One region of the Bradyrhizobium sp. SUTN9-2 genome, then DNA from elsewhere that is predicted to be linked to it. Evidence: riboswitches for the same ligand, from Rfam matches in the RefSeq annotation. Region 1 holds a riboswitch; the other holds the start of a gene.

Region 1 (11,833 bases):
TTCGACCGCACTACATCGCCAAACAGGATCGGGGGCCTGACGCAGCGCGAACCATAAGACTGTACCCATCCCTTCCTGGTAAATAGGAAGCCGGCGAGTTGCTCGCCAAAGTACTGCACCATGTCATTGCGCTCAAATTCGCCGTGCACGAGGACGTCAAGACCGATGTCCTCCTGCCAACGTACGGCGCGGGCTATCTCCTCCTTGATGAACCTATCGTATTGTTCGTCGCTCAACGCGCCTCGCGCATGCGCCGCCCGCGCATTTCTGACTTCTGTGGTCTGCGGAAAGGATCCGATCGTCGTGGTGGGAAACGCAGGTAGTCCAAAGCGTGCCCTTTGGATCTCGGAACGACGGGCAAACGGGCTTGTGCGCCGGCGTATCGTCTGGTCGATCGCCCTCATCCGGGCAGCGACATTGGCATCATGGATCTTCGGCGAAGTCCAGCGGGCAGTCGCAGCGCATTCCGAATCGGCAAGAGCGAGCCCGACATTTTGGTCGCCAGCGAGTGCTCGCGCCAGGATCGCAAGCTCACGCATCTTCTGAACAGAGAAAGCAAGCCAGCTCTTGACGTCAGACGCGAGCCCGGTCTCGAGTTCAACATCGACCGGCACATGAAGCAGCGAGCAGGATGGAGCGAGCTGTACACGGTGCTTGCCGAGCTTCGCAATCGCGGGCTCCAACCGCCGACGGAGCGACGACAAGTTGGATCGCCACACATTCCGGCCGTCGATGACACCGAGCGACGTGACGAGATCACTTCGACCGACAGCGACGATCTGATCCAACAACTCTGGCGCTCGAACCAGATCAACGTGCAGACCCGAAACTGGGAGGCTCAAGGCGGTATCCAAATTGTCGCCTAGGTCGCCGAAATAGCTGGCAACCATGATCTTGATAGCCGGTCCCTCCTTTGCGAACCGGTTATAGGCATGTAACAATGATTTTCGTACCGCTTCGTTCAGATCAAGGACCAGGCAGGGCTCGTCAAACTGAACCCAACTTGCCCCTCGTTCGACCAATTCATGCAGAACCTCGATATAGACCGGTATCAAATTATCTAATAGGGACAGGGGCTGGAACGCGCTATCGGCACTCTTGCCGAGCTTTAGGAATGTGACGGGCCCGATCAGGACAGGGCGGGTCTGAAAGCCGAGAGCCTTTGCTTCCTCATACTCTCGATGGGTTTGCGAGAGCAAAGTCTGAACGCCTGTCCCTTGTGAAACTCGGGAACCATGTAGTGGTAGTTGGTATCAAACCACTTAGTCATTTCCTGCGCGGGTGCGCGAGACCCCCGTGGGCCGAGACCGCAACTCGCATCCTGGTCGTCGCATTGTGATCCGCGAGCCATGGCGAAGTACGTCTTGAGGGAAATGTATTCTCCTTTCGAGGCGCAGATCTCCGGGACAGCACCAACCATGACACTTGTATCGAGCACCTGATCATACAGCGAGAAGTCATTCGACGGAATGATCGTGACGCCGAGAGATTTCTGACGAGCCCAGTTCGCGGCGCGCAGGCCGGATGCGTCCTCAAGCAATTGCTGCTCGCTGATCTTTCCCGCCCAGTAGCTCTCGAGAGACAGTTTGAGCTCACGCCTTGGACCGATGCGTGGCGTTCCGAGCGTAGCAACCGGAAGAGAGAGAAGAGACATAGTTTTAACCCCTGTTGGGGACAAAGGCCATGGCGGACGCAGGCAGAAGAAGTCGCGCGTGCGACGGCTGCTTGGCGCACCACCGAGACACCCCGCCCGTGGACCAATATATATCGTCGGGGCAGGTCTCCTGGCTCGCTGGTCATCGCTGCTGTCGGCCTTCCCAAAGCCGTGCGGGCTTCAGTGACATCGTTGGACAGTAGCTCGCCGCTCACAGTTGCGGGGGCAGCGCCGGAATTTGCACCGGCTTCCCTCTTAGCTCCGGATCAAGTGGGATTCGGAGAACCTCGACGACTTCGATTATCGGCAGGAGGACTCTTCCGTCAACCTCTCAGATTATGTGCCAAGCTACTCTGTGACATCTACTCGGCGAATAACCGTGCATTTCTATGATTCTCTAAACAGAGCTGCTGCAATCGCAAGTACCCTTGCCAGATGTCGGAGTGAGCATCGGAGCTGCCTTGAGGCGAGGCGGCCCCATCAATGAACCCGACAAAACCAGCCTGCGCGGCGAGAATTACCGCCGTTTCGAGCAGAATGCATTCGATGCGGCTTCCGATTTCCAGCGGTTCGCCCAGCACGTCGGCTGGCCAGCTATTTTCTCAACTAGAGGATCCGCATTGAATACGTCAAGGCAACCGGCGCAATCTAGAAACATACGCGGCGAGCAGGTTGATTTGCGTGCCAGCCACGCTTCAAAGTTTGTCGATTAAGTCGGCTTCGTGTCCCCAGCCATCATGTAGATCGAATGCCGACGGCAACGACAGCGAACCACACGGTTCAAGGACGGCAAACGCACTGCCGATTCTCATTAGGCACTTGGCATCGAGGCGTTTACCTCTTCCGCAAACTATCGAGTGCGGGACAAGGATGCACAAGCTACGGCCGATACACTGAATGGAAACATCGAACGTGCGCAGGTCGGAAAGTCGACAAGAATGACATAACACCCGTGCAAATCTCCGCCTGCTGCCTGGCACGAAGAATGCAAGCCCCTCGAACATGCCCAGTCTCTCCCGCTGGGCATGTCCAGCTCAGCCAATTGACGCTGTCGCTGGGTAGGGAAGTTAGCGGCGCGTGACATAGAGGGGAGCGCCTGCCCGCACGGGATAGCCGCGGGTGCCCCGACGCGTTTCCGTAAACTTCTTGGGCTCGCTCGCTCCTAGCAGGTTCGAGGTTGGCCCGCTTTGAAAGATGTACGGATGAAACGCGATAGGCCGAGGGTTATGAAGAGAATGTCGGGAAGACCCGCGCTATGGCGTTGCCTGAGCGGACTTCTAATCTGCCTAGCCTGGCCGGCGACCATGAGCAACAGTATTCGCGCAAGCGACATCCCAGTTGTCGAAAGACTCAAGTCAACTTGGCGAGCGCAAGATGGTGAGACGGTAGAACAAATTATCTCCAATGTCTCGAAGGTGGCACAGTTCGTCCCTCAGATGTGGGGCGTCGTTGAACTTGGCGAAAACGACTATGTTTTCGTTTCATGGACCAGGCACCGAGACAACAAATCAGACGAACAGTACGCTATCACCTGGAAAGTTGCGCTCGACGGCACGACTGAACTGGCGTCAACCTATGCGAAGCCCATGGAATTGGGCTGGCGCGCCCTAGCGCTCTCGTTGATCGCCAGAGAAGTCGCAGATGGTGAAAGGAACGCAAATCTTCGCTTTCTGCATGATCCGACTAACTTCAACTTTGTGACTACGCCGCAAGGCCGGCTCGGCGATCTTCTAGGGCAAGGCCGCTGCACTATCATTGAACCTGTTGGGGTAGACTACTTACCGAAGCGGAATGACAAGCCGAACGAGAAAGGCGATCTGTGGCGTATTCTGCTCTTGGTGAATTGCGATCTCCAAGGACCACGTTATTTTACACACAACGGGGTCATCACTTTCGAGAAGAGCGAAGGCCAAGATTGGGAGCCACAATCCTCCTTTGCCAAGCGGATCGCTAAATTTCCTCCGGGATCCTGGTTCCAACGCACCGAGCCAAAGGAAGAGGAAGACTTAGGAGACCGAAGGCCTTAGTAGACGGTCGCGCAAAGCAACATCGGACCGCAGCTGCCGTACGGTCGAACGCCTCGTACCACCTGCAAGACATACGCGGTCTGCAGTTGTGATGTTTACGGCTCCGCAACAGTGCGCCTGCCCTTCTTGCAGCATTTCGGCCCGCCTCACGAAAGGTCGAGCAGCACGATGGCGCTTTTCCGCCAGGTGTCGAGCTCAGCGGCGCACTAGTTTGCGAGATGTGGTTTGCCCGCCTGCACTCCACCCAGTGAGAGCAACCAAGTTGTGCGGGCACCAGCTCTCATGCATTCTTCGCTAGAGCGCTGGGGGATGCCTCGGGCCCGGGCCGATTCGGCGTGTGTGCTCCGCACGTCGCGTGACTGCGTGACGTGCGCAGGAGCGTGAGCGTAGCGACTTTGACCCGGCCCTAGGAACCGATGCCGAGACGAAATGGGCGAGGAAGTTACACTGGTAGCAAGCCCGGCATACCCGCTGAGCGCCTGCCCATTTCCGAGTCGCAGGCCGGGAAGCTCCGGAGCTGTACGCAGAACGTCGAGCGCCACTGACTCGGCTCTAGATTTCCTCGCACTGATTTGTCTGCACGTCATAGACCCGGATTCTAAGCTTGGGAAACCGCTTCTTTAGTTCTGCTCCACCTGCCGTGGCACCGTCTTTGGTTGCGAATTCCGCTCTGAGCTGACCATCTACTTCAAGCGCTTAAGATGAGACCGATACTTCCCGAACGACTGCGACCATGTCATTCCCATTATTAGTGAGGTGCTGAAGAATGATGTGTAGCTTGAGTCGGCTAAACCGTACCAGAGCTATTCGCCCCGCGTGCGCCATGGGCAAACGCGTATTGTGGACTGAACCCTCACACTGAATTGCATCAGGATGGCACTCGCGATTGTCCGAACACGTGGGCAGCTTGCGCACGCCCGGAGCATCCACGGCAAAGCGCGGCTCCATATCGCAGCCGTTCCAATTCCTGGAGCAAACGGGCGCTGATGCTAGCGTTCCTGGGTAAGCCACTCGAGATCGCAGGAACCGTCACGACCAATAGCGGCCGCCCGTAGCGCTGCCTGAGTCATAAACAATTCAGTTCTTGTGCAAATGGATGGGCGGTAGCACCAACGACCTATGGTGCAGCGCGGAGGAGCCAAATGCCACAGTGCGATTGGTAGCAACGATCATATGGCTCGGCGTGAGAAGGTACCGGATTTCCGCGATTTTCTCGAAAGAACGCTTCATCTATGCGGCGAGCATTGAGGCTGAACTCCGTCGCGTACTTTGCCTACACAGGCCAGAGCGAGTCAGACCAGATCATTTTTGAGGATCTTTTTCGTGACACGACTTTTGGGGCGAATTCATCGCCCTCGTCGGAACTGTCCGGTTTGCTGATGGAAGTCGTCATCAACCATCGCAAGGTTGCTCCTCCAAGCCTGACTCCGCCGCAAGCACCGACGCTTCATGGTCCTCACTTTTGCAAAGAGGTAGCACAGCCTTCCAAGGCTCGGGTTTGTCTGGCATCTCGAGTTCGGCGCCACGAGGATCTCCTCCTCAGGTGCAGAGGGTACAGCGCGTTCAGGGTAAGAGAGGCGTCGATGATCGAAAGATACCGCCGCACGCACACGGAAACAAATCTCTTGATCCTTACGCAGCGTCAGGTCGTAGCTTCGAACTCACGCCAGGCTCTCATAAAGCACACATCGAAAGCCGAACGGACATCTGCGGTCGAGCAATCGAATGTATCGGCACCGGATCGTGCGTGAACATGGATCAGGAGCGAAAGGTTATTGTCGGGATGAAGCACCCCGGAAGTATGTTCGTATTGATCGCTCTCATCACATCTCCGGTTTTCGCCGTGACACTCAGCGGTGCTCCGCGCATCCTCGATGGCAATACGATCGAGATCGAGAAAACAAACGTCCGGCTCTCAGGCATCGAAGCTCCTGAGACGGATCAGATTTGCCTCGACGCACAGGGCCGGAAATGGGCCTGCGGCGTAGCTGTTCGCGACGAGCTCATCAAGCATTCGAATGGGCGAACGTGGGATTGCCATACCGAAAGAGTCGATGAGTATCGGCGAGCCCTCGGCAGCTGCTTCATCGAAGGCGAGGATGTAAACGCCTGGATGGTACGCTCAGGCTTGGCGCTATCGGCTGGTGCATCTCACCATAGCTACATTGTCTATGAGTTGGTGGCGAGCACAGCCAATGCGGGACTGTGGTCCGGCGCATTCATCGCGCCCTGGGACTGGCCTCGCCGCAATCGGGGCACGATTATCGTGGGCGCGACGTCGGTTCCGGTCGACGCTCAGGAAGTTCTGCTTGGATCCGTCTTGCTATCGGAACCGCCGTCGCCCGAGTGCCTGATAAAAGGCACTGTCGAGCGCAGAGGCGAGCGCATTTACTACCTGCCAGGGCAACCCGGTTACGAACAACTCGACATGACGAAGACGCGCGGTGGACGCTGGCTCTGCAGCGAAGCGGAAGCCGACGCCACCGGGTGGCGTAAGGCCGTGCGATGAGGCGACACATGAAAGCAGCCCATTCTCAAGACATGCACCATTTAACCAGGCACGCGCGTTCGCGCCGGTCACTGTTGCTGTTCGCTGTTTCGACAGTTTTCCTGCGGTTCGGCAGTAAGATTGTCGATGCGAAGGAAGCAAAAGGCCCGCCCAAGCCAAACAACCTGCTCTCGCCAGATGCTGCCCTGAATCGGTTGCTGAAGGGGAACGATCGTTATGTCCAGGGCGCACCACGAGCCGACAATTTCAGCCGCGAGCGGCCGGTCTTGGTTGAAGGACAAAATCCATATGCAGCGGTTCTGAGCTGCGCCGACTCCCGCGTGGTCCCCGAACTTGTCTTCGACAGCGGATTAGGTGATCTGTTTGTCTGCCGCGTGGCCGGTAACTTCGCTAACGATGATACGCTCGCCAGTATGGAATACGCGGTTGCCATACTCAACACGCCGCTGATCCTCGTACTTGGCCACGATCATTGCGGTGCGATAGACGCCACGATCAAGTCGCTCCATGAAGATAAGCGGCCGCCGGGGCACATTTTATCCCTGGTAACTGCACTTTCTCCTGCAGTGAAAGCATCTCGCGACCAAGCCGGCGACGGGATCGCCCAAGCAACCCGACAAAATGTGATCGATAACGTCAACAAATTGAAATCGGACAGGTCCAATTCTGAACGGCGCAGTCGAGCAGAACCGACTGAAGGTCGTCGGGGGCCTGTATCGGATCGACACCGGCAAGGTCGATATCGTGAGCTGATGCTAGCGCCTTCACGCTCCCGGCAATCGTCTGCCGCCTGATACATCGCTTCAGATCCGCGCAATATTGTTGGTCCAACGTCTACCACAAATACGCCCGGATACTATCCGCTCTACAATTGTCATCGCTTCAGGACTCCTAGATATGCGCGGCCTCTTAATTCTTCTCGTGTTTTACGCACTCATGTTGGCAACGCGCGGCCAGCAACAAGAAACACACATAGCGCGTCCGGCAGCATTCATGCCTCCTGATTGAGCCGCCAACCCAATGGAGGTGGTTCGGGTAGCAGATTGCAATGCGAAGCATTGCAGGCTCTGAACTCCAGAGCACGCGACGATCCCGAGAGCTTCTCGTCTCCGATTGGGTAATGCATCCTCGGTCATGCTTTTATAACCGAGCTCAGCCAGGGCTGAGGGATCACACAGAACAACCAGCATGACTGCCCGGCCGGGCTGTAAAGCAACATGCTACCTGTATCCGTACCAGACAGCCCTCCTGCATGAGCCATTTGGTGACCGGGACCATCGGAAAACCAGCCGCGCATCAATCATTCGCTAGATGGTCTCGTTCGCCGTCCTCCATGACGAGCTCGGCACGAGAAGAAACTCGAAGCTTACAAAGTGCGTCGCCTTTACGCGGGGGCTGGTAGGTTCTAAGTCGCGGCGAGACTTAGCAGGTTTCTTGTTCTATCTGCGCAGGTCAATTCGGTGCGACAACAGCCATGTTTCAGCGCGCGCACCGCGCCTACAGGCCGGAGAGCATCTGGTAACCGCGCTTCCACAATCAGGCCCTTCAAGCACGGATTCGCTTAGTGGGAACAGAGCACTAGCTTCAAAACGTGTCGTGCCTGGTCTGTCACAAAGCTCGTGGTGCGCGCATAGTTGTCGCACGAATTTGGCAAGCTCGGAAGGCTGCAAGCATTGGTAGATCGCCGAAGAAAGAGGCGCCACCGGCCGCAAGAGGGTCGGCCAGTCAGGAATGTGCTCGAACTTGCGTTCGGTATGTCAGAACGTGGCCAGACTCCTCTGTCGCTGGCAAGCCCGGAAAGCCACCGAAACCTGTTCGTAACGCTTCGTCTTCGCTCGCATGAGCGGACCACTCTTGCAGTCACCTCGAACGCGGAGTTGATCGTGCAATTGCGTCCGGAGCCGCCGTGCGTTTCACGAACACCTGCGTTCTTGAACTCTGCTTCTAAGCAAGCGCTCACCAGCAGTCGCAGGAGCAGCACATTTGGGCTGTTGGTAAACCTCAGGAGACCGGAGCCGGACTTAAGCTTAAGCAGGAACGTTGAACCGGGTTGGTGGCGGTCGCGGTCCGCCTCTGTGGTTTTCTTCGCGGCCTGTTAAGGACATCTTGTGCCTAAAAGCAAACCGGAGCGCAAGAGCATTGCGCTGGCACGGCACGGCGGAGTGATCTCGCGCAGTTCAGACAAAGCCGGCAGCTATGCTTGATGGCACGTCAATTGCTGGGAAGACGGGCAAGAGACCGCAGGCTTGGGCGCTCTCCCAAGCACAACTCAAGAATTCCAAACGTGGTTCGACCCGGCCTGTCACAAGTGTGACCACACGTTCATGTGGAAACGACATGCACCGCATGCCCCGATCGACCGCCGGAGATTCAGTTCGACAAACGCGGATCGATCCCGCCGCAGCCTATCGGCTGCTTTGCCGGTCAGCCCCAATGGCAGGGCGACAGCTATATCTCGGTCAGGCGTCCGGCCGCACAAGTTTGGGAAGCTACCGTGTCCGATCTCATGGACTCGATATCAAGTGCGACTGCTTTGAGAACGCCGTCCAGCGGGGCCAAATCACCTGGCCTTGCCATGCGGCGCCCATATGAATGACGCGCGGCGATGACCGGCTCAAGACACGGAGGATGATCTATGAACGCTCCACCAGAAACGGTGACTTCCAGAACCCACGCCGCGGCTGCGACCTGGGCTAATCTGTCGCCGCTACTCGTCGAGATCCGTGCGCGTCGCAACGAGTTTAGCCGCACGCAGAAGATTCCAAAAGAAATCATCGACAGTTTCAGACGCGTCGGCGTCTATCGGGCTATGGCTGCCAAGCGATTCGGCGGCGAGGAGCGAACGCCGGCCGATTTTTGTCGGCTGGTGGAGCGCATTTCCGAGGCCGACGGCTCCGCCGGTTGGGTCGCCAGCTTCGGGGATGGAGCTCGCTACCTCGCTGCTCTTCCGGACGACACGCTTCGCAAAGTGTACGCCAATGGACCTGACGTGGTGTTGGCGGGTGCGCTTTTCCCACTCCAACCCGCTAAGCGATGCGCCAAGGGACTTATCGTGAACGGCGTGTGGCCATTCGCTAGCGGCTCGCCAGAGGCGGATTTGATAGGAGTTGGTATCACGTTGGAAGACGATCCGAGCGGTGATCTTCCGCGTGTAGCGGTGATGCCGGCCGAGAAGGTGACAATTCGGCCCAATTGGGACGTCATCGGACTGCAAGGCACCGGAAGCCACGACGTCGTCGTCAGCGACGTCATTGTGCCAGAGGAATGGACGTTGATCCGCGGCGGTCCGCCGACACTTGATGGGCCGCTCTATTGTTATCCATCCGTCGCCTTCGCCGCGCAGGCGCATGCGATTGTTGGCATCGGGATTGCGCGTTCTGCAATAGACGAGGTGATCGCCATGGCCGCAACCCGTGCCTCGATCACTGGAGCGCCCGTGATGGCTGAGCGCGGCTATGTGCAGCTTGAAATCGCCAAAGCCGAAGCGATGCTACGTTCCGCTCGTTCTTTCTTTTACGACGCCACCGAGGAGCTGTGGAAGGAAGCGCTCAAGGGTGAGGTAAATCTTGGCACCACGACGCTAATGCGGCTCGCGGCGACGAACGCCGCGCGGCAGGGCGCTGAGGTCTGCAGAATTGCCAGCGGTCTGGCTGGAACTGAGGCGCTCTATAACGCCAGTAATCTAGCACGGGCCATGTGCGACAGCTTCGTGGTTGCCCAGCACGCAGCTTTAAACGAGGGAACGCTCCAGAGCGCTGGCCGCGCCCTTCTGGGAAGTGCAATACAGCCGGGCTTTCCATAAAGTTGGTCACGCACGGGCAAGCCACACGCCACGCCAACGGATTACTGAACTTGCGCGATGAGTGGCCTGCCGCTGAGGGCGTGGCCCCTTGTTTCAATTTGAACAAAGACACCGCAGGGCAAAGGATCCCGCTACATATCCTGGACTACCCGTTCGTTGTCCAAACATACGAGTCCTTATAGCCTCTTAGCCCCTCAATCATCGACGTTACCGAGCAGGATACACCTGAACTTATGCGAAACGGCTCGCGGTTCAACTCACGAACTCTCCAAATCACGCGCTAGCGGGACTCTCGCACCGATTGCCTACTTGCCGTTTGTGGCGCACGGTGCGGAAGAAGCTCTCAATGGCGCATTATCCTAGCATTCACCCTTGCGGCTCATCGATGCGGGCACGCAAGCGCTGGCAGCGGCCGTGCGACCTTAGCCTGCGCGTACTGTATACGCCCGATCGGAAAGTCGATCAATCCACTCTTGCCCGCTGCTGGCGAATTGGCAACGACGGCGCGGAAAAGACGCTTCGGCCTTCATGAGGTCGCGCTTCGCCCGGCCGGCTATCTTGCGGCTGATGAGTTCCATGGCGGCAGCCAATACAGCGAGCCCTATGCGTTTAGGATGGAGTGATATCGGCAAGCCGGACCTAGTTTTGGCTGCGCCGGTGAAGCCGCGCGATCAGATTCGGCGTGATCGGCATTAGATCCTGGCGAGTGTCGGTCGAGCGGGTCCGACGTAGCGGCGCCAAGAGCGCGCGAGCCCGTGCTGCTACGGTTCGATCGCCACGGTAGCCGCACGGCCTGCCTTCCTCCGGGCCGCGTGGACCCCAGCACCGCCATGGCGCTGGCCGCTCCCAATGGGTCGGTCGACATGCACGCCGGCCCAATGGACAAACCGCACTGCCTGTCCAGCTCACGATAGCCGCTTGACGATCACCGTTGTGCAGCTGTGGCCAGCACGGAGTCCGCTGGTCAGGTCATGAATGAGACGCTCGATATGAGCCGCTAGGCGCGCGCATTTTTGAGCAATACATCACCTTCCACTGCGCGCGGATAGTGAGCCGCCACTTCAAAGGATGGCAATAAGTTAAGAATGGCTTGCAATGACAACTGCCCTTCGTAGAGCTCGCGGTCACTATACTCGGTGTAGATGAAACGCGTGTTGCTGAACGTCCGCATACCGCCGGCGATAACGTCGGCTTCGGCTCCCTGAACGTCCATCCAAATAAAATCGACTCCGTCCAGCTTAGCTTCGCTGCACCAGTCGTCCAGCCGCCGTGTTTCAACCGAGACAGGATGATCAAACCGGACCCAATCGTACTCGGTAAGATGGTTCTTCGGACGGCGTATTGAACCGGATAGGTCCCAATCCTTTGCATCGCCATCTGCATTGCTGGGGTAGAAGTCGATCGTCCCGTTTCGATCACTGATGGCTATTTCAAACAGCTTCACCCTATTGAGGGATGGGCCGAGCTTCTTCTTGAAGCGCGCGATCGCTCTGGGGTCCGGCTCAAAGCAGTAGAGCTGGGGTTGCGGGCAGAGTTCTAGGAACTTTTGCGTATCAGTCCCGTCATTGCAGCCGATATCCAGGATGACTGGATTCGGCTTCTTAAGAAGTGAGATGATGTGCTGATGTACTTCTACGGACGACACAGCTGCTTTTCCATGGTGCGCGGAGATTTGGTGAATTTCGACATCACACGCCAGAAGCCGCTGCACAATGTATATCAAGGTATAAGCTTCATTTGTCAGTCAGTCCTTTTGATCCACGACAGCTGTTTGGATGCCATCGACATCAAACTGAGAGGTTATCCATCCCGATGCAATTCTCGAACTTATCGTCGGAACG
Region 2 (17,571 bases), 3.1 Mb from region 1:
TCCGGTTGGGGTATCAGAGGTGCACTTCATCCTCGGCTCGACCTTGTTCCTGCTCTTTGGTGCTGCGCCCGCCGCCTTCGGCCTTGCATTTGGCCTGCTGCTTCAGGGCATGCTGCTGGAGCCAGTCGATCTGCCGCAATACGGCATGAACGTCACCACGCTTCTGGTGCCGCTGTTCGCGATCCAGGCGATCGCCAAGCGGATCATTGCCCGCAACACCGCCTATGTCGATTTGAAGTACGGTCAGGCGCTGGCGCTTTCGACGACCTACCAGGCCGGCGTGATCGCATGGGTGGCGTTCTGGGCGCTCTATGGCTCCGGCTTTGCGATGAGCAATCTCGCCAGCGTCGGGACGTTCGCTGCCGCTTATGCGCTGGTGATCGTGATCGAACCGCTCGCCGATCTCGCGGTGCTGGCGCTGGCGAAGTCGCTGCGCGGCGTCACCGCGCCCGGCCTCGTCACCCCGCGCCTGCACAACGCGGCGTAAGAGATCAGCGATGGGCGGCCGGTGTGGCCGCCCATCGCGCTCGCGATGCTAACGCTCTCTCTGATCGGCATCGGTTGCGGCGATCCCGCGCAGCTCACGCGCGCCGCCGTTGACGCCATCAACGCCGCCGATCTCATCCTGATCCCGCGCAAGGGGACTACGAAATCCGATCTCGCCGATCTCAGGCGAACGATCTGCGCCGCTGTGCTCACCAACAAAACGACGCGCATCGCCGAATTCGATCTTCCCGTGCGCGATGCGACCGAGGCGGACTACCGCAAGGGCGTCGACGATTGGCACGATGCGGTGGCCGCGATTTGGTCGCAGACGATCGCTGGGCATCTCGAAGATGAGGGCAAGGTCGCGCTGCTGATCTGGGGCGATCCTTCGCTCTATGATTCTTCGCTGCGCATTGCGCGGCGGCTCGATCCATTGCCGACAATCGAGGTCGTGCCTGGGATCACCTCGATCCAGGCGCTGTGCGCGGCGCATGCGCTGCCGCTCAACGACATCGGCGAGCCGTTTCTGGTCACGACGGGGCGGCGCTTGCGCGAAGGCGGCTGGCCGCAGGGCGTCGATACCGTCGTCGTGATGCTCAATGGCGGCACGGCGTTCCAATCGCTGGATCCAGAAGGCCTGCAGATCTGGTGGGGTGCCTATCTCGGCATGCCCGATCAGATCATCATGTCCGGCGCGCTGGCTGAACTGGGCGCGCGCATTGCCGCCGTGCGGCAGGACGCACGCGAACGGCACGGCTGGATCATGGACAGCTACATCATCAAACGCAGGCGTTGAGCAGCATGCTTCCCGAATGGGTTACCCAGAACTGCCCCGAGGTCTCCGCTGTTCATCGCGAGGCGGCCATTGCGCGGCAGGCGCAACTGACGAAGCCGACCGGCGCGCTCGGCCGGCTCGAGCAGCTCGCAATCGAGCTTGCGGGCCTGCAGGCCACCGAGCAACCACGCGCCGCGCGGGTGCCGATCATCATCTTCGCCGGCGACCACGGCATCGTCGCGCAGGGCGTGTCGGCCTATCCGCAAGCCGTCACCATCGCGATGATGACGAATTTTGCTGCCGGTGGCGCCGCGATCTCGGTGCTGGCGCGCGAGCTGGGTTCGAGCCTCGAGGTGGTCGACGCCGGCACGCTGGCCGAGGCGCAGATCGCGGGAATCGTCACCGACAAGCCGCGCAGCGGCACCCGCGATTTCAGTGTCGAGGCCGCGCTCACGCCGGCGGAATTGGCCTTCGCCTTCGAGGCCGGGCAGCGCGCGGTGGTGCGCGCCGAGGCCGGCCGGCCTGATCTCTTGATCTTCGGCGAGATGGGGATCGGCAACACCACGACGTCGGCGGCGATTGCTGCGAGCCTGCTCGGTGTGAGCGCCGGGGAGATCGCGGGCAGCGGCACCGGCGTCGATGCGGCCGGCCGCGCGCACAAGGCGCGGGTGATTGATGCGGCGATCGCGCGCCACGGCGTCGCCGGAGCCGCGGTCGAGAAGATCCTGTGCGCGGTCGGCGGCCTCGAGATCGCGGCGATCTCGGGGGCGATCATTGCGGCTGCGCAACGCCGCATTCCCGTGTTGCTCGACGGCTTCATCGTCTCGGTGGCGGCGCTGGCAGCAGTGCGCCTCAACCCGTCCTGCCAGCCGTTCCTGTTGCCCTCGCATCAATCGGCGGAGCAGGGACATCGGCTGGTGTTGCGCGCGCTGAACGTGCAGCCGCTGATCAGCCTCGATCTCAGGCTCGGCGAGGGATCGGGTGCCGCGATCGCGCTGCCGCTGGTGCGCTCGGCCTGCGCACTTCACAACGGCATGGCGACGTTCGCGCAGGCCAACGTGCCGGATCGGCCTAGCTGATGCGTTGATTGACCGACACGACACGCCAGCCGCCCGCGAGCCGGTCGATCCGGGTCAGCGACAGCGGATCTATCACGAAGCGCAGCGCGGCGTCCGGTGTGAGATCGAGCGCGATGCAGAGCGTGGCACGAATGGTGCCGGAATGAACGACCAGCGCCGCGGAGCCTGCGCCAATCTGCGCCAGGCCCAGGCGGACGCGGGCGACCTGATCCGCAAAGCTCTCGCCGTTCGGCGGCCGTCCGTGCGCGGGATCGCGCCAGACCTGCGCGTAGGCCTCGCCGCCGGTCGCGGCGAGCTCGTCATGCCGATGACCGGTCCAGTCGCCGAAATCCTGCTCGCGAAACTCGCTGATCAGCTCCGGTTCGAGTTCCAGGGCGCGCGCCGTCTCGACCGTGCGCCGCGACGGGCTGGCATAGCCGGCGACATCGGCGGGCAACAGCTGCCTCAGGGCCGCCAATGCAGCGTGATCGCCGAGGTCGGCCCGCGCATCGGCCGCATGGATCGTCCCGGGCACGCCCGCGACGGCCGCATGCCTGATCAACCAGAGGAAGGTCTCGCCTTCCATGCTCATCTCCAAGGAAGTTGGTTGCTGTGGCCCCAACGCCGCAACTGGCACATTGACTCTGTCTTGGTGGTAATCCTAGATGCTCACGACGGTTTTCCCGAGAGGGAATGAAAAGGGAATGCGGTGCGGGGAAAATGTCCCCAATGCCGCGGCTGCCCCCGCAACTGTAAGCGGTGAATCCTTCGTCACGAGCCACTGGGTCCTCGGTCCCGGGAAGGCGACGAAGCGGTCACGACCCGCGAGCCAGGAGACCTGCCGTCAGCCGTGGTCACACGCGAAGATGTCGGTCGGGGAGTACAGACATTCGGCTTCATCGGACGGCTAAGGCCGAAGGTGAAACCTCGTTCGCTGTGACGTGCCACTGACGTCATACCGAGGTTTTCACCTGTGTCTTCCATCCGTATCGCACGACCGCGCCGCGTCCTGCTGGTTTCCGCCGCGTTCACGTCCTTCGCCGCTCTTGGTCCGCCTGCCGCTCTGGCGCAGCAGGCCCGAGAGCCGCTGCCGCCCATCGAGGTGTCGCCCGCCCAGGCCCGCAAGCCGGCCAAACCGGCAGCAGGAACGGCGCAGAGCGCGCGCCGCGCGGCAGCGCGCAGGCCGGCGGCTGTATCCGCAGCGCCAAGACCCGTCACGCCGGATTCGACGGTGCAGACGCCGCTCAACACCAATGCCGTGGCCGAAAGCGCCTCGCGGCTCGGCCTGACGGTGCGGCAGACGCCCGCGACGGTCGAGGTGATCTCGGCCGAAACCATGCGCGAGCAGGGCCATCGCACCGTGTCCGAGGTGGCGCAGGGCGCCGCCGGCGTCACCTCGGGCGACAACCCGGCCGAACCTTCGGCCTTCTCGATGCGCGGCTTCACCAACAGCCAGATCAACACGCTCTACAACGGCATCAAGATCGGTCCGCAGAACATGACCTCGCGGATCGTGGATACCGCCAATCTGGAGGCGGTGGAATTTCTCAAGGGCCCGGCCTCGCTGATTTCGGGCGAGGGCGCTGCGGGCGGTGCCATCAACTTCGTCACCAAGCAGCCGCACACCGGAGCTGTCAGCAACGACGCCAATTTCTCCTGGGACTCGCTGAATTCGTTCCGTGCCCATTACGGCTCCGGCGGCAGCACCAATGTGCAGGGACTGGACTATCGCTTCGACATCAGCCGTTCCGCCCTCAACGGCTTTGCCGATGACACCAATGTCAAGACGTTCGGCACGTCCGGCCAGCTCAACTACCGTGTTTCCGACAGCCTCAGGATCTGGGGTGCGGTCGAATATCGTGAAGACCGCTCGAAGGCCTATTGGGGCGCGCCGCTGGTGCCGGTGGCCTTCAGCGGTTCGCATGCGACGACGGGGATCGTCTCCGGCAATTACGTCTCGAATTACAACGGAACGAATCTCGGTGCCGTCACCATCGACGACCGCACCTTCAACACCAATTACAACGTTCTCGATAACCGCAACGTGGCGCAGGAAGTGTGGCTGCGTGGCGGCTTCGAGCTGAAGCTCGCGCCTGACCTCACGCTGAAAAGTCAGGCCTATGGCTATGGCGCGGAACGGACCTGGTTCAATAACGAGATCGAGGCGTTCAATTCCACCACGAACCTGGTCGATCGCGAGCGTTTCTATGTCGCCCACAGTCAGCGACTGGTCGGCAACATCACCGACCTGATCTGGGATACAAATATTGCGGGCTTCGACAACCGGCTGGTCACGACGCTGTCGTCGAGCTATCTCGATTTCGTCAGGCCCGGTGCGGCAAACTTTCCCGGCGATTCCGTTTCGCTGGTCGACCCCAACCGCGGTTTCTACGGCCTGCTCACGACGCAGCAGCAGACCGCGCGCATCGACAACGAGGCGCTGTCATTCGAGGACAGGCTCAAGCTGACGCGCAGCTTCGCGCTGATCGGCGGCCTTCGTGTCGAGCACATCGGGCTCGACCGCAACTCGACCGACAAGAACGGTGTGGAGAAGGTGGGCTTCCCATTCAGGAAAGACTGGGCGCCGGTGACGGGCCGCATCGGCTACACCTGGGAGGCCGTTCCCGGCCTGACCTTCTTCAGCCAATACGCCACCGGCGCCGACGTCGCAGCCAACAACATCTTCCTGCTCTCGCCCACCCAGCCGCTCGATCTGACCACCGCGCGCACCTATGAGACCGGTGTCAAGCACCTGTTCTGGGACAATCGGGCGGAGTGGTCGTTCTCGGCCTATGACATCCTGCGCAAGAACGTCTATGCGGCCGCCGGCGGCATGCAACTCAACATCGCCGGACGACAGGAGTCGAAAGGCGTCGAGCTTGCCGCCTCGATACGCCCGATCGAGCCGCTGCGGCTGTGGGGCAACATCGCCTATGTCGATGCGCGCTATGCCGACTACAATTTTGCCGGCGGCTCGTTCTCCGGCAACACGCCGCCAAACGTGCCGCGTATCGTCGCCAATGCCGGCGCGTCGTATCGCTTCTTCACACCATGGCCGGTGGAGCTTGGCATCACCGGCCGTCATGTCGGCGACCGCTACAACACCGACGCCAACGTCGTGACGATGAAGGCTTACACCGTGGCCGACGTCTACGCCTTCGTCGACATCCCCAAGACGGCGTTCAATGCGGTCGACCAGGCCCGCCTGACCTTCCGTGTCCGCAACATCACTGATAAGCGCTATGCGATCTGGGGCGATCCGTTCTATCCGGACCAGATCCTCCTGGGCGCGCCGCGTACCTATGAAATATCGGCCGCGTTCAAATGGTGAGGCCTTGAGCGCATGATGGGCGCGATCGTCCTCACGCATCGCTGGCTCGGCATCGCATTCTGCCTGCTGTTCGCGATGTGGTTCGCGAGCGGGATCGTCATGCACTTCGTCCCGTTTCCGTCGCTGACGGAAGCGGAGCGATTTGCCGGACTTGTGCCGGTCGATCGCGACGGGATGAGGATCTCGGTCGCGGACGCCGTTGCGGCGAGCGGGATTGCCGATGGCAGGCGTGTTCGGCTGATCCAGCGGAGCGATGGACCGGTCTACGTCGTCTCGGGCTCCATAGGTTCGCGAGCGGTTCGCGCCTCCGATGGAGGAGACGCGTCGGTGACATCAGCCGATGTCGCGCTCACCATCGTGCAAGCTTATTCACGTCAGCGCGGGCTTGAGGCGGTGCGCGCTGCGATCGTCGCGCGGTCGGATTACGATCAATGGAGCGTGCCGAACGGTTTTGATCGCCATCGCCCCTTGTTTCGCGCCGCTCTCGGCGATGCCCCTGGAACGGAGGTCTACGTTTCGTCGCTGACCGGCGAAGTCGTCCTGGATACGACGCGCAGCGAGCGCGCGTGGAACTGGGCCGGCAGCGTGCTGCACTGGATCTATCCGACAATTCTGCGCAGCAGCTGGGCGCTGTGGGATCGCGTGGTCTGGACGCTGTCGCTGCTGGCCCTGATCGCAGCATTGCTTGGCGCGGTGCTCGGAATCGTGCGTGTGAAAATGCGGGGACGCCAGCTCTCGTCGCCCTATCGGGGCTGGCACGCCCTGCATCACATCATCGGTCTCGTCGCGACCGTGTTCGTGCTGACCTGGATCTTCAGCGGCTGGCTGTCGATGGATCACGGCCGCCTGTTCTCGCGCGGGCAATTGACGCCGGCAGAGGCCGGCGTGGTGAACGCCGCGCCCGATTGGAAGGAAGCTCCAACGCTGGATCGGCAGCCAATATCCCCCTCGGCTCGCGAGATCGAATGGTTCGCGTTCAACGGCAAGGTCTATCGGCGCGATCGGATCGCCCTAGGCCACCAGACATTGATCAGGGCTAGAGAGGCGCCGCGTGATGGACAGGCGGCATACCTGGATAGGCAGGAGATCGGCGACCTGACGGCGCGCCTTGGCACCGGCTGTGCCGCACCGTTCCTGCTCGCCAGCAACGACGGCTATCCGGCGCAATCCGCACTTCCGGGGGCTCCTGTCTACCGGACGACCTGCGGCGATCTCTGGTTCGATGTCGATGCCGCCGATGGCAAGGTGCTGCAAAGGCTGGACCCGTCGCGCCGCGCCTATCGCTGGCTTTACAGTGCGCTGCACACGCTTGATTTCCCGATTCTGCTGGCTCATGCGCGGCTGCGTGACGCTCTCATTGTCGGGCTCTGTACGCTCGGGCTGATGTTCTCCATCACCGGCATCGTCATCGGTTGGCGGCGCTTGCGGGCATGGCTAGCGAGCGCATAGCCAGTCGCGAAATCTCCGTACCCGGCGCGACCCGTTCGGCGCGCCGGGTTATCCACCAGCGGCCGGTGATGTCCTCGCTTACCGACCGTACAATAAAGAGAGGCTGAGCCGACCTGCGTGCATAGCTCTTGGTCAGTGCTATCTCCCGCACCGCCGACCGATCGCCTGCAAATTAGACAAACGGCCTTGTGCGATCCGATTGCAGTGCAACGGGCGCTTCTATTTGCCTCGGAGAATCCAAGGGTGCGCTGCACATTTTGACTTCGCGGCCTTCTGCTCTCTGCGCGAGCAGCGCTGCACGGAAACGTGCAGCCGATGCTGCGCCGCGCAAGGCCGGTGGCTTGCTAGCGCTTTGGTTTGCGACAACTCTGACCCTATCCCGCGGCCATCGCTCTGTCGCACGCTCGCACGTGATGGCATGACAGGGAATGATGATGAACGTCACGCGTAGCTGATTGTGCAGATGAGCGATCCCGGCAATCATTGGGAGGTCGGCACCGATATCGGTGGCACCTTCACCGACATCATCGCGATCCGGCGCGATTCCGCGGAAGCGCGGATTGCGAAGGTGCCGTCGCGCCCCGACGCACCGGTGCAAGCGATGCTGGAGGCGATCGAGGCGGTCGGCCTGCGCAAGAGCGAGGTGAAGCGCTTCGTCCACGGCACCACGCGCGTGACCAACGCGATCGTCGAGAACCGGCTGCCGAAGGTGGCGCTGGTCGCGACCGAAGGCTTTGCCGACGTGCTCGAGATCGCGCGCTATCGCCGCCGAGACCTCTACCGGCTCGACATTCCGCCGAAATCGCCGCCTCTGGTGCCGCCTGAACGCTGCTTTGGGCTCGCCGAGCGCCTCGATCATGAGGGGCGGGTGCTGAAGGCGCTCGAGGAAGCGGAGGTCGAACGCCTGGTGGCGTGGCTGAAGGGGACCGGCGTGCAGAGCGTCGCAGTCGCGCTCCTTCACGCTTATGCCAATCCGGTGCATGAAAAGATGCTGGGCGAGCGGCTCAAGGATGTGGTCGCTCACGTCTCGCTCTCACACGAGGTCAACCCCGAGGCGCGCGAATATGAGCGAACCTCGGCGACCGTGTTCAACGCCGCCGCGATGCCGATTGCGGTGGAATATCTCAGCGAGCTGGAACAGCGGCTGCCCATCGGGCCCGGCCTGCAGGTGTTTCACTCCGCCGGCGCCATGGTGCCGATTTCGGCGGTGAAGCAGCGTCCGCTGGTGATGGCGATGTCGGGCCCGGCGGCCGGCGTCTCGGCGTCGGTCAGCATCGCGCGCCAGCTCGGCTGCGCGCGGATGTTGACCTTCGACATGGGCGGCACCACGACGGATGTGTGCCTGATCGTCGACGGCCAGGCCGAGATGACCGACGGCCGCATGCTCGGCGACAAGCCGCTGCGCCAGCCGATGCTCGCGGTGCATTCGATCGGCGCCGGCGGTGGATCGATCGTGCGCAACGGTCCCGGCGGGCTGACGGTCGGGCCGGAGAGCGCCGGCTCCGAGCCGGGCCCGGCCTGCTATGGCCGTGGCGGCACGGAGCCGACCATCACCGATGCCAATGCGGTGCTCGGCTATCTCAATCCTGAGACCAAGCTTGGCGACCGCATCGGCATCGACATCGCGGCCGCAAAGCGCGTCATCGCGCCGATTGCCCGCGCGCTCGGGCTGAGCCTGACGGAGACGGCGCTCGGCATCATCAAGGTCGCGAACGCGACCATGGCCCGCGCGCTCCGCCGCGTCACGGTCGAGCGCGGCATCGACGGGCGCGATTGCACGCTACTGGCCTTCGGCGGCGGCGGCCCGATGCATGCCGCGGGCCTTGCCAGTCTCTACGGCATTGCGGAGGTGGTCGTGCCCAGTGCCTCGAGCGCATTCTCGGCGCTGGGCTGCCTCACCGCCGATTTCAGCTTCCTGCAGCAGCAGACCCTTCGCGCCGCCCTCGACGGCATCGATCTCGCCCGCGCCTCGGAACGGATCGAGGCCCTGATTGCCGATGCCTCGGCGCCGCTTCTCGCCAACAATGTTGCGAAGGCCGAGATCCAGGTCGAGCCGGTGGCCTTGATGCGCTACGCGGCGCAGAACGACGCCATTCCGGTATCCTTCACGCTGCCGCTCGACGTCGCCAGGCTGAAGCAGGACTTCCTGACGCGGCATCATGAGCTGTTCGGCTATGCGACCGGCGAGCCCTGCGTCATCGAATCGGTGCGGGTGCAGGCGCGTCGCCCGTCGACGACAATTGTCAGCCGGCCGGCGACTGCGGCGAGGGCAGTGTCTATGAGCACGCGCACCTGCTCGTTCGACGGCTTCCACGATATCGCAACCGAGATCGTCGACCGCGCCTCGCTCACCGAGACCATCAATGGTCCCGCCATCATCGAAGACGCCTGGTCGACAGTGGTGGTGCCGCCGGGCTGGCAGGCAAAGCCCGATACATCAGGCAATTTGTTCCTGACGCGGAGGGCGGCATGAAGCTCGATCCGTTCGTCGTCGAGGTCATCAGGCACGGGCTCTCCGCCGCGGCCGAGGAGATGAGCCTCGTCATGACGCGCTCGGCGCGCTCGCCGCTCTTGCGCGAGGCCGGCGACCTCTCTTCCGCGATCACCGACGGTCACGGCGGCCTGGTCGGGCAGGGCCGCGACATCCCGATCCACCTCGGCGCGATGGCCTACACCATCCCCGAACTGTTGAAGGTGATGCCGCGCGATGGCCTGAACGACGGCGACGTCGTGATCTACAATGTTGGCGCGCTCGGCGGCAATCATCTCAACGACGTCAAGGTCGTGCGTCCCGTCTTCTTCGACGGCGAGATCGTCGCCTTTGCAGTCAGCCTCGCGCATTGGCCCGACATCGGCGGCACCTGGCCCGGCAGCTATTTCGCCAAGGCGGTCGATACGTTCCAGGAGGCGATGCGGATTCCGCCGGTACTGATCGCAACCGCAGCCGGCCTCAACACGCCGATCGTGCAGCTGCTCAAGGCCAATGTCCGCGATGCCGAATCCTGCGAGGGCGACCTTCTTGCCCAGATCGCGGCGACCAAGGCCGGCGAGAAGCGCATCGTCGAGCTCTGCCGCGAGCATGGCAAAGCCGTCTTCATGGCGGCGCAGTCGCGCCTCCACGACCTCTCCGAAATTGAGATGCGGGAAGCGCTGCGCGATCTGCCGGATGGCGTCTACGAGGGCGAGGATTATCTCGACGACGGCAGCGCGAACAATGCGCCGGCGCGGATCCATGTGAAGATCACCATTCGCGGGGATGAAGCGACCTTCGATCTCTCCGGAAGCTGCGACCGCGTCTCCAATTTCTGCAACACGACGCCGTTCATGGCGCGCTCGGCGGTCGCCTATGCCGCGCGCATCATGAGCGGACGCGACATGCAGCAGAATGCCGGCGCACTGCGGCCGCTGACCATCATCACGCGCCCGGGTTCGATCCTCGAGCCCGGCTGGACCGCATCGGTCGCGGCCGGCAATCACGAGACCTCCATGCGCATCGTCGATGCGATTTTCCGTGCCATGCAGGACACGATCCCCGAGCGCCTGTCGGCGGGCGGGGCGACCACCGCGGGCGTGCTGTTTTTCGCCGAGCCGCGGCCGAACGGGTCGTGGAAGATGCTCTATGAAGTCCATGGCGGTGGCGAAGGCGCGCGGCACGATCGGGCCGGCACGTCCGCGACCCGCGTGCATCTGTCCAACACCTCGAACACGCCGGTCGAGGTGATCGAGGCGAACTACGCGATCCGGCTCGAGCAGCAGGCCATCCGCCGGAATTCCGGCGGCGCGGGCGCGCATCGCGGCGGTGACGGCTCAGTCCGCACCTACCGCATCCTGGCGCCCTCGATGCACCTGACCACCTGCGTCGAACGCATGGTGATGGCGCCGTGGGGCATGCAGGGCGGCGAATCGGGCAAGGCCTGCCGCATCTCGCTGGTCCGGCAGGGCGCCGACGTCGCCATCGACGGCAAGTCGAACCTGGTGTTGCAGCAAGGCGATCTCGTCACGATCGAGATGTGCGGTGGCGGTGGCTACGGCGCCGTTCCGGCGGAGTGAGGCAGTGGCGATGAGCAGATTGTTGCGAACCGGGCTGAATGCGGGCGAGGCCGCGCCGATGGCCGTGGTCGGCGGCGAGGGCGTCTACTTTCATCTTGCGGATGGCCGCAAGCTGATCGACGGCAGCAATACCGGCGGCGGTCTCGGCCATCGCCATCCTGCAATGGTGGAGGCGATCCGCCGCGCGGCCGATACGCCCGTCGTCAACGAAGGCTGGACCTGGGTCGGCCGCGAGCAGGCCGCCGACGATCTGATGGCTATCGCCTTCATGGGCGAAGAGGACTGGGTCGGCGCGGTGCGCTTCTGCATCAGCGGCAGCGAGGCCAATGACATGGCGCTGTCGCTCTGCCAGGCGCTGACGCAGCGCTCGGCGCTGGCAACGCGCGAGCGCGCCTATCACGGCATCACCGGGCTGTCGCGCAGCATGACGGTGCAGCCGCAATGGCACGGCGGACTCGCCGTGCACGCCGGCGGCTCGAAGCTGCCGGCACCGATGGCGCCGGTGCGGATCCTGCCGGCGCCGGATGGGGCGATCTATGGCGCGCCGGCCAACAACACCCCGCCCAGCGAATATCTCGCGGACGCCCTGCGCCTGCTCTCGGATACGGCCGCGACGATCATCGACTACACCCAAGGCGGCATCTATTACGACGGGGCCTATCAGGACGAGGTCGCGCGCTGCGCCCGGCAGGCCGGCTCTTACTGGATCGCGGACGAGGTCGTCACGGGCGCCGGCCGCGCGGGCCGCTGGTTCGCGTTCCAGGGCGCGCAGAGCCGGCCCGATATCGTGACGCTCGGAAAGTCGCTCGGCGGCGGCGCGGCGGCCGTGGCCGCTGTCGTGGTGTCCAAAGATATCGTCGAGCGGCTGAAGGGCACGAGCTGGCAGAACTACGGCACGCTGCGTGGCCATCCGATCAGCATGGCGGCCGTCAGCGCCTATCTGAAGGTCGTCAGTGAGGACAAGATTCTGGACCACGTGCAAAGTCTGGAGAAGCTGTTCACCCGCCGCCTCCTCGCAATCGCGCAAAAGCATCCGAGCGTGCAGCGCGTGGCTGGGCAGGGGCTGCACTGGACGGTGGAGCTGCACGGCCCGGACTGGCGGGCCTGGCACGCCGACACCACCGAGGTGCCGATCGCCTCGCGGGTCGCGGAGCGCGCGCTGGAAGCCGGCGCCGTGATCGGGACCAGCGGCGAGCAGACCTCGCTGTTCCTGGCACCACCGCTGGTGATTTCCGAGTGGGAGGCTAACCAGCTTCTGGACGCGCTCGACCACGGCCTCGAAATTGCCGATAAGGAGCACGGGTGATCGCGGACCACGCAGCACCTCGTCGTTCGCCGGCCTGGCCGGCGGATGAGCCGTGGCATCTCGCGATGCCGGAGGGGACGCTCTACGACGCGCTGGCGTGCGCTGCAGGTGAACGGCCAACGCATCCGGCCACAATGTTCTACGGGGCGAGCCTGAGCTACGCCGAGCTGCGCGACCGGGTCGATGCCATGGCCGGCTTTCTGCAAGGCGTTTGCGGCGTGAAGCGCGGCGACCGCGTCATGATCGCGCTGCAGAATTCGCCGCAATACGTCATCGCTTACTATGCGACGATGCGGGCGAACGCCGTGATCGTGCCGGTCAATCCCATGAACAAGACCGCCGAGATCGCGTATCTCGCCGCGGACAGCGGCGCCAGGGTTGCAATCATCGGCAGCGAGCTAAGCGATGTGTTTGCACCGCTGGTGGGCGAGGCGATTACGCATGCGATTGTCGCGCAGTACCGCGACGAAGTTCCAGCCGCGACGCCCTACACACTGCCATCATGCGTGACCGAGGCGCCGTTGGAGCCGCCTTCATCGCCGGGCTGGTATTCGTGGTCGCCCGCGATAGTGCAGGGCCTGCAGCCGGGTGCGATGGAGGCGGGGCCGGACGATCTCATGATCCTGCCCTACACGTCCGGCACGACGGGTAAGCCCAAGGCGTGCATGCACACCCATCGCAGCGCGCTGTTCACCGCCGTGTTGCAAGCGCGCTGGTATGGGCTCAATGGCAGCGACGTGATGACCGGCTTCATGCCGCTGTTCCATGTCGCGGGCATGCAGGGCTCAATGAATGCGGCCATCGTCGCCGGCGCCACGCTGCTGCTGATGGCGCGTTGGGACAAGGATCTGCTGCCGGATTTGTTCGAGACCTATGGCGTCACGTTCTGGAACGCTGCGCCGACCATGATCGTGGATGTGCTCGCCAGCGCCAGCTTCCGCGACAAATGTTTTGCGAAGCTCAAGGTGCTGACCGGCGGCGGCGCGGCGATGCCGACCGCCGTCGCGGAACGGCTGAAGGGGCGGTTTGGGCTCGATTTCGTCGAGGGCTACGGCATGACCGAGACGATGTCTCCGACGCACCTCAATCCGATGGCGGCGCCGAAGCGGCAGTGCCTCGGCATCGCCGTGCACGAGACCGACGCCAGGGTGATCGATCCCGAGAGCCTGATCGAGCTCGACGACAATGTCGTCGGCGAGATCATCGTGCACGGGCCGCAGGTGCTGCAGGGTTACTGGAACAGGCCGGAGGCGGATGCCGAAGCCTTCATCGAACGCGACGGCAAGCGGTTCCTGCGCACGGGCGATCTCGGCTATCGCGATGCCGACGGCTATTTCTTCGCCGTCGACCGCCTCAAGCGCATGATCAATGTCAGCGGCTTCAAGGTGTGGCCGGCCGAGGTCGAGGCGGCGATGTACCAGAACCGCGCCATCCGGGAATGCTGCATCGTTTCAGCGCCGGACGGCTATCGCGGTGAGACCGTCAAGGCGCTGGTGGTGCTCGATGACGCCGCGCGCGCGACGACGTCGGAGGGCGACATCGTCGGCTGGGCGCGCAGCGCGATGGCGAGCTACAAGGCGCCGCGCGCCGTCGTCTTCGTCGAGTCGCTGCCGCGCACCGCCAGCAACAAGATCAACTGGCGGCTGTTGCAGGATGCCGAATGGGGGCGGACGGCATGAAAGCTGCTTGGCTGGAATATCGGCACGGAGCCGAGTTATGCTCGGCGCCGCGGAAGATCCTGCAAGCCGACGCTTCCCCTCAGACATCACCAGGAACTCGCTGATGCGCATCGTCAATGTCGCCGCCGCCCAGATGGGCCCGATTCAGAAAGCCGACAGCCGCGAGGTCGTGGTCAAGCGCATGATCGCGCTGATGGACGAAGCCAAGAGCAAGGGTGCCGACCTGATCGTCTATCCCGAGCTGGCGCTGACGACGTTCTTCCCGCGCTGGTACGTCGAGGACCGCGCCGAGTTCGACATCTGGTTCGAGCGCGAAATGCCGAACGCGGCGACCAGGCCGCTGTTCGAGCGTGCGGCCCAGCACGGGATCGCGATGAATTTCGGCTATGCCGAGCTGACGCCCGATGGCCACCACTTCAACACCGCGATCCTGACCGACAAGTCCGGCAGGATCGTCGGCAAATACCGCAAGGTGCATCTGCCTGGCCATGTGGAATACGACAGCAAGCGCTCGCACCAGCACCTGGAGAAGCGCTATTTCGAGCCGGGCGATCTCGGCTTCAAGGTCTGGCGCGAGCTCGGCGGCATCATCGGCATGGCGATCTGCAACGACCGCCGCTGGCCCGAGACCTATCGCGTCATGGGCCTGCAGGGCGTCGAAATGGTGCTGATCGGCTACAATACGCCGTCAGTGAATGCCGAGAAGAGCGAGGAGGGCGTCGAGAAGCGCCTGTTCCACAACCGCCTCTCGGTGCAGGCCGGCGCCTATCAGAACGCGACCTGGGTGGTCGCGGTCGCCAAGGCCGGAAATGAGGATGGCCACCCGCTGTTCGGCGGCAGCTTGATCGTCGATCCCAATGGCGAGATCGTCGCCGAGGCCAAGAGCGAGGACGACGAGGTTCTTGTCCACGCCTGCGACCTCGATGCGACGGTCTTCGGCAAGACCACGATCTTCGATTTCGCCCGGCATCGCCGCATCGAGCATTACGGCCTGATCACCAGCCAGACCGGCGCGGTGCCGCCGCCGGAGACGTGACGCCGATGGCCGACAAAGGCATTTCCTTGCGTGAGCTCGATCCGCGCGATCGCTACAAGCTGCTGTGTGGCGTGGTGGTGCCGCGGCCGATCGCGCTGGTGACCACGCTGGATGAGAACGGCACGGTGAATGCCGCCCCCTTCAGCTTCTTCAACGTGTTCTCCGAAAGTCCCGCGCTGATCGTGCTCGGCCTGCAGCACAAGCCGGATCACTCGCCGAAGGACACCACCCGCAACATCCATCGCGACGGCGAGTTCGTGGTGCACATGGTGGACGAGGCGCTGTCGGTCGCAATGAACGACTGCGCGGTCGATTTCCCCTCCGGAGACAGCGAGGTCGCCGCGACGGGCCTGGCGACGCTTCCCTCCGTCGACGTGAAGGCGCCGCGTCTCGCCGCGGCGCCCTTCGCGCTGGAATGCCGGCGCCATGTCGTGATGACCTTCTCGCCCGATCGCGAGCTCCTGGTCGGCGAGGTCTTGCGGGTTCACGCCCGCGAGGGGCTGGTCGATAGCGCCAACATGTATGTCGATCTCGACGCTTACCGGCCGATTGGCCGCATGTTCGGCAATCTCTACACCACTCAGCGGGATACGTTTGCCCTTGTCCGCGAGAGCCATGCGCAATGGCTCGCGCGCCAGGGTGCCAAAGAGCTGAAGGACGCCTAGTGAGCCGAGAACTGCACCGTACCCAGCGCCATGGTAACGGCCGCCTGCGTCGGGTCGATGACGGGAATCCGCAGCGCGTCTTCCAGCGCGCGGCGATGGCGCGCCATGCCGGCGCAGCCCATCACGACGGCGCGGGCACCGTCCTCGTCGCGCAGCGCGCGGCCGACCTCGATCATCTTGGCGAGCGTACCTTCGCCCGAAGCGGTTTCGGCGACGCTCATGTTCAGCGGCCGCTCGCCGGAGAAGCGGTCGGTCAGGCCCATCTGCCTGAGATAGCGCATGTGACGCGGGATCGAACGCTGGGCGATCGCGATGACGCCAAAAGTCTCCGCGCGGGAAAGCGCCGTCAGCACGCCGCACTCGGCGATGCCGAACACGGGGCGGTCGGTGCCTTCCCGGCAAACTTGCAGCCCGGGATCGCTGTAGCAGGCGATGACGAAGGCGGCCGAGCTGTTGTCGCTTTCGACCAGCTTTCGCAGTGGGATCGCAACGCTGTCTGCGTCCGCCTGGCTTTCAATGCCGAACGGACCTTCGGCCAGCGTCTGGCAGACCACTTCCGGCCCGCCCTCGAAATCGAGCGGCTTCAACGCATCCTCCAGCCCCTGCGTGACCTTGTGGTTGGAGTTCGGGTTGATGACGAGAATGCGCGGCCGGGACATGATGATCTTCCTGCGAGATTTAGCGAACGTGCCTTGAGCCTATCACGGAGTGCCTCATGACTGAACCCGCTTACGACCTGATCATCCGCGGCGGCCGCGTCGCCACCACCACAGACGTCTTCGAGGCCGACGTCGCCATCTCCGGCGAGACCATTGCGGCCATCGGCCGCGGGCTTCCGCCCGCAAAGCGCGAGATCGACGCGCGCGGCAAGCTGGTGCTGCCCGGTGGGGTCGACAGCCATGCCCATATCGAGCAGCTGTCGGCCGCCGGCATCATGAATGCCGATACGTTCGAGAGCGCCACCGTCTCCGCCGCCTTCGGCGGCACCACCACGGTGATTCCGTTCGCAGCTCAACATGTCGGCATGAAGCTGCCTGAGGTCGTCGCGGACTATCACGCCCTGGCTAAGAAGGGTGCGGTGATCGACTACGCCTTTCACATGATCATTGCGGACGCGACCAAGGAGACGGTCGAGGAACACATTCCCGCGCTGGTGAAGCAGGGCCACGCCTCGATCAAGATCTTCATGACGTATGAACGCCTCAAGGTCGACGACGAGCCGCTGCTCGACATCCTGCTCGCGGCGCGCCAGTCCGGTGCGATGCTGTGCGCCCATGCCGAGAACCACGGCATCATCGCCTGGATGGTGAAGCGGCTGCTTTCGCGCGGCTACACCATGCCGAAATACCACGCCGTCAGCCACGCCCGCGTGTCGGAAGCCGAGGCCTTCACCCGGCTGATCGGCATGGCGGCGTTGATCGACCAGCCGATCATGATCTTCCATGTCTCGACAGCCGAAGGCGCCAAGGTGATCCGCGACTCGCGCGGGCAGGGGCTCAAGGTCTTTGCCGAGACCTGTCCGCAATACCTGTTCCTGACCGCCGCTGATCTCGACAAGCCCGGCGCGGAAGGCGCCAAATGGATGTGCAGCCCGCCGCCGCGCTCGCATGCCGACCAGGAGGCGCTGTGGCAGGCGCTCTCGCTCGGCGATCTCCAGACCATCTCGTCGGACCACGCGCCGTATCGCTATGACGAGACCGGCAAGCTGCGCGCCGGCCCCAATCCGAATTTCAAGC

The links. A riboswitch is a leader RNA that binds a small molecule or an ion and turns the genes downstream of it on or off. The one in region 1 is predicted to bind cobalamin.
Region 2: linked by a shared signal. The riboswitch ahead of XF30_RS38255 (TonB-dependent receptor) and the one ahead of XF30_RS39250 (5-methyltetrahydropteroyltriglutamate--homocysteine S-methyltransferase) in region 1 are both predicted to bind cobalamin.

The regions. Positions count from the first base shown of each region.
Region 1 covers NZ_LAXE01000001.1:2,565,418-2,577,250, reverse strand. Annotated here, with positions in the region: partial or broken gene XF30_RS39255 (5-methyltetrahydropteroyltriglutamate--homocysteine S-methyltransferase) at 1-404, opposite strand, end outside; partial or broken gene XF30_RS39250 (5-methyltetrahydropteroyltriglutamate--homocysteine S-methyltransferase) at 732-1,654, opposite strand; cobalamin riboswitch at 1,758-1,959, opposite strand; gene XF30_RS38045 (hypothetical protein) at 2,098-2,367, shown strand; gene XF30_RS11730 (nodulate formation efficiency C protein) at 2,959-3,681, shown strand; gene XF30_RS11720 (thermonuclease family protein) at 5,435-6,190, shown strand; partial or broken gene XF30_RS11715 (carbonic anhydrase) at 6,199-6,943, shown strand; gene XF30_RS11710 (acyl-CoA dehydrogenase family protein) at 8,826-9,992, shown strand; gene XF30_RS11705 (FkbM family methyltransferase) at 10,990-11,637, opposite strand.
Region 2 covers NZ_LAXE01000001.1:5,648,143-5,665,713, reverse strand. Annotated here, with positions in the region: gene XF30_RS26285 (energy-coupling factor ABC transporter permease) at 1-487, shown strand, start outside; gene cobF (precorrin-6A synthase (deacetylating)) at 533-1,282, shown strand; gene cobT (nicotinate-nucleotide--dimethylbenzimidazole phosphoribosyltransferase) at 1,288-2,340, shown strand; gene XF30_RS26270 (histidine phosphatase family protein) at 2,333-2,905, opposite strand; cobalamin riboswitch at 2,978-3,179, shown strand; gene XF30_RS38255 (TonB-dependent receptor) at 3,293-5,650, shown strand; gene XF30_RS26255 (PepSY domain-containing protein) at 5,663-7,099, shown strand; gene XF30_RS26250 (hydantoinase/oxoprolinase family protein) at 7,563-9,572, shown strand; gene XF30_RS26245 (hydantoinase B/oxoprolinase family protein) at 9,569-11,149, shown strand; gene XF30_RS26240 (aminotransferase class III-fold pyridoxal phosphate-dependent enzyme) at 11,160-12,455, shown strand; gene XF30_RS26235 (long-chain-fatty-acid--CoA ligase) at 12,452-14,134, shown strand; gene XF30_RS26230 (N-carbamoyl-D-amino-acid hydrolase) at 14,238-15,170, shown strand; gene XF30_RS26225 (flavin reductase family protein) at 15,176-15,835, shown strand; gene XF30_RS26220 (aspartate/glutamate racemase family protein) at 15,832-16,494, opposite strand; gene hydA (dihydropyrimidinase) at 16,551-17,571, shown strand, end outside.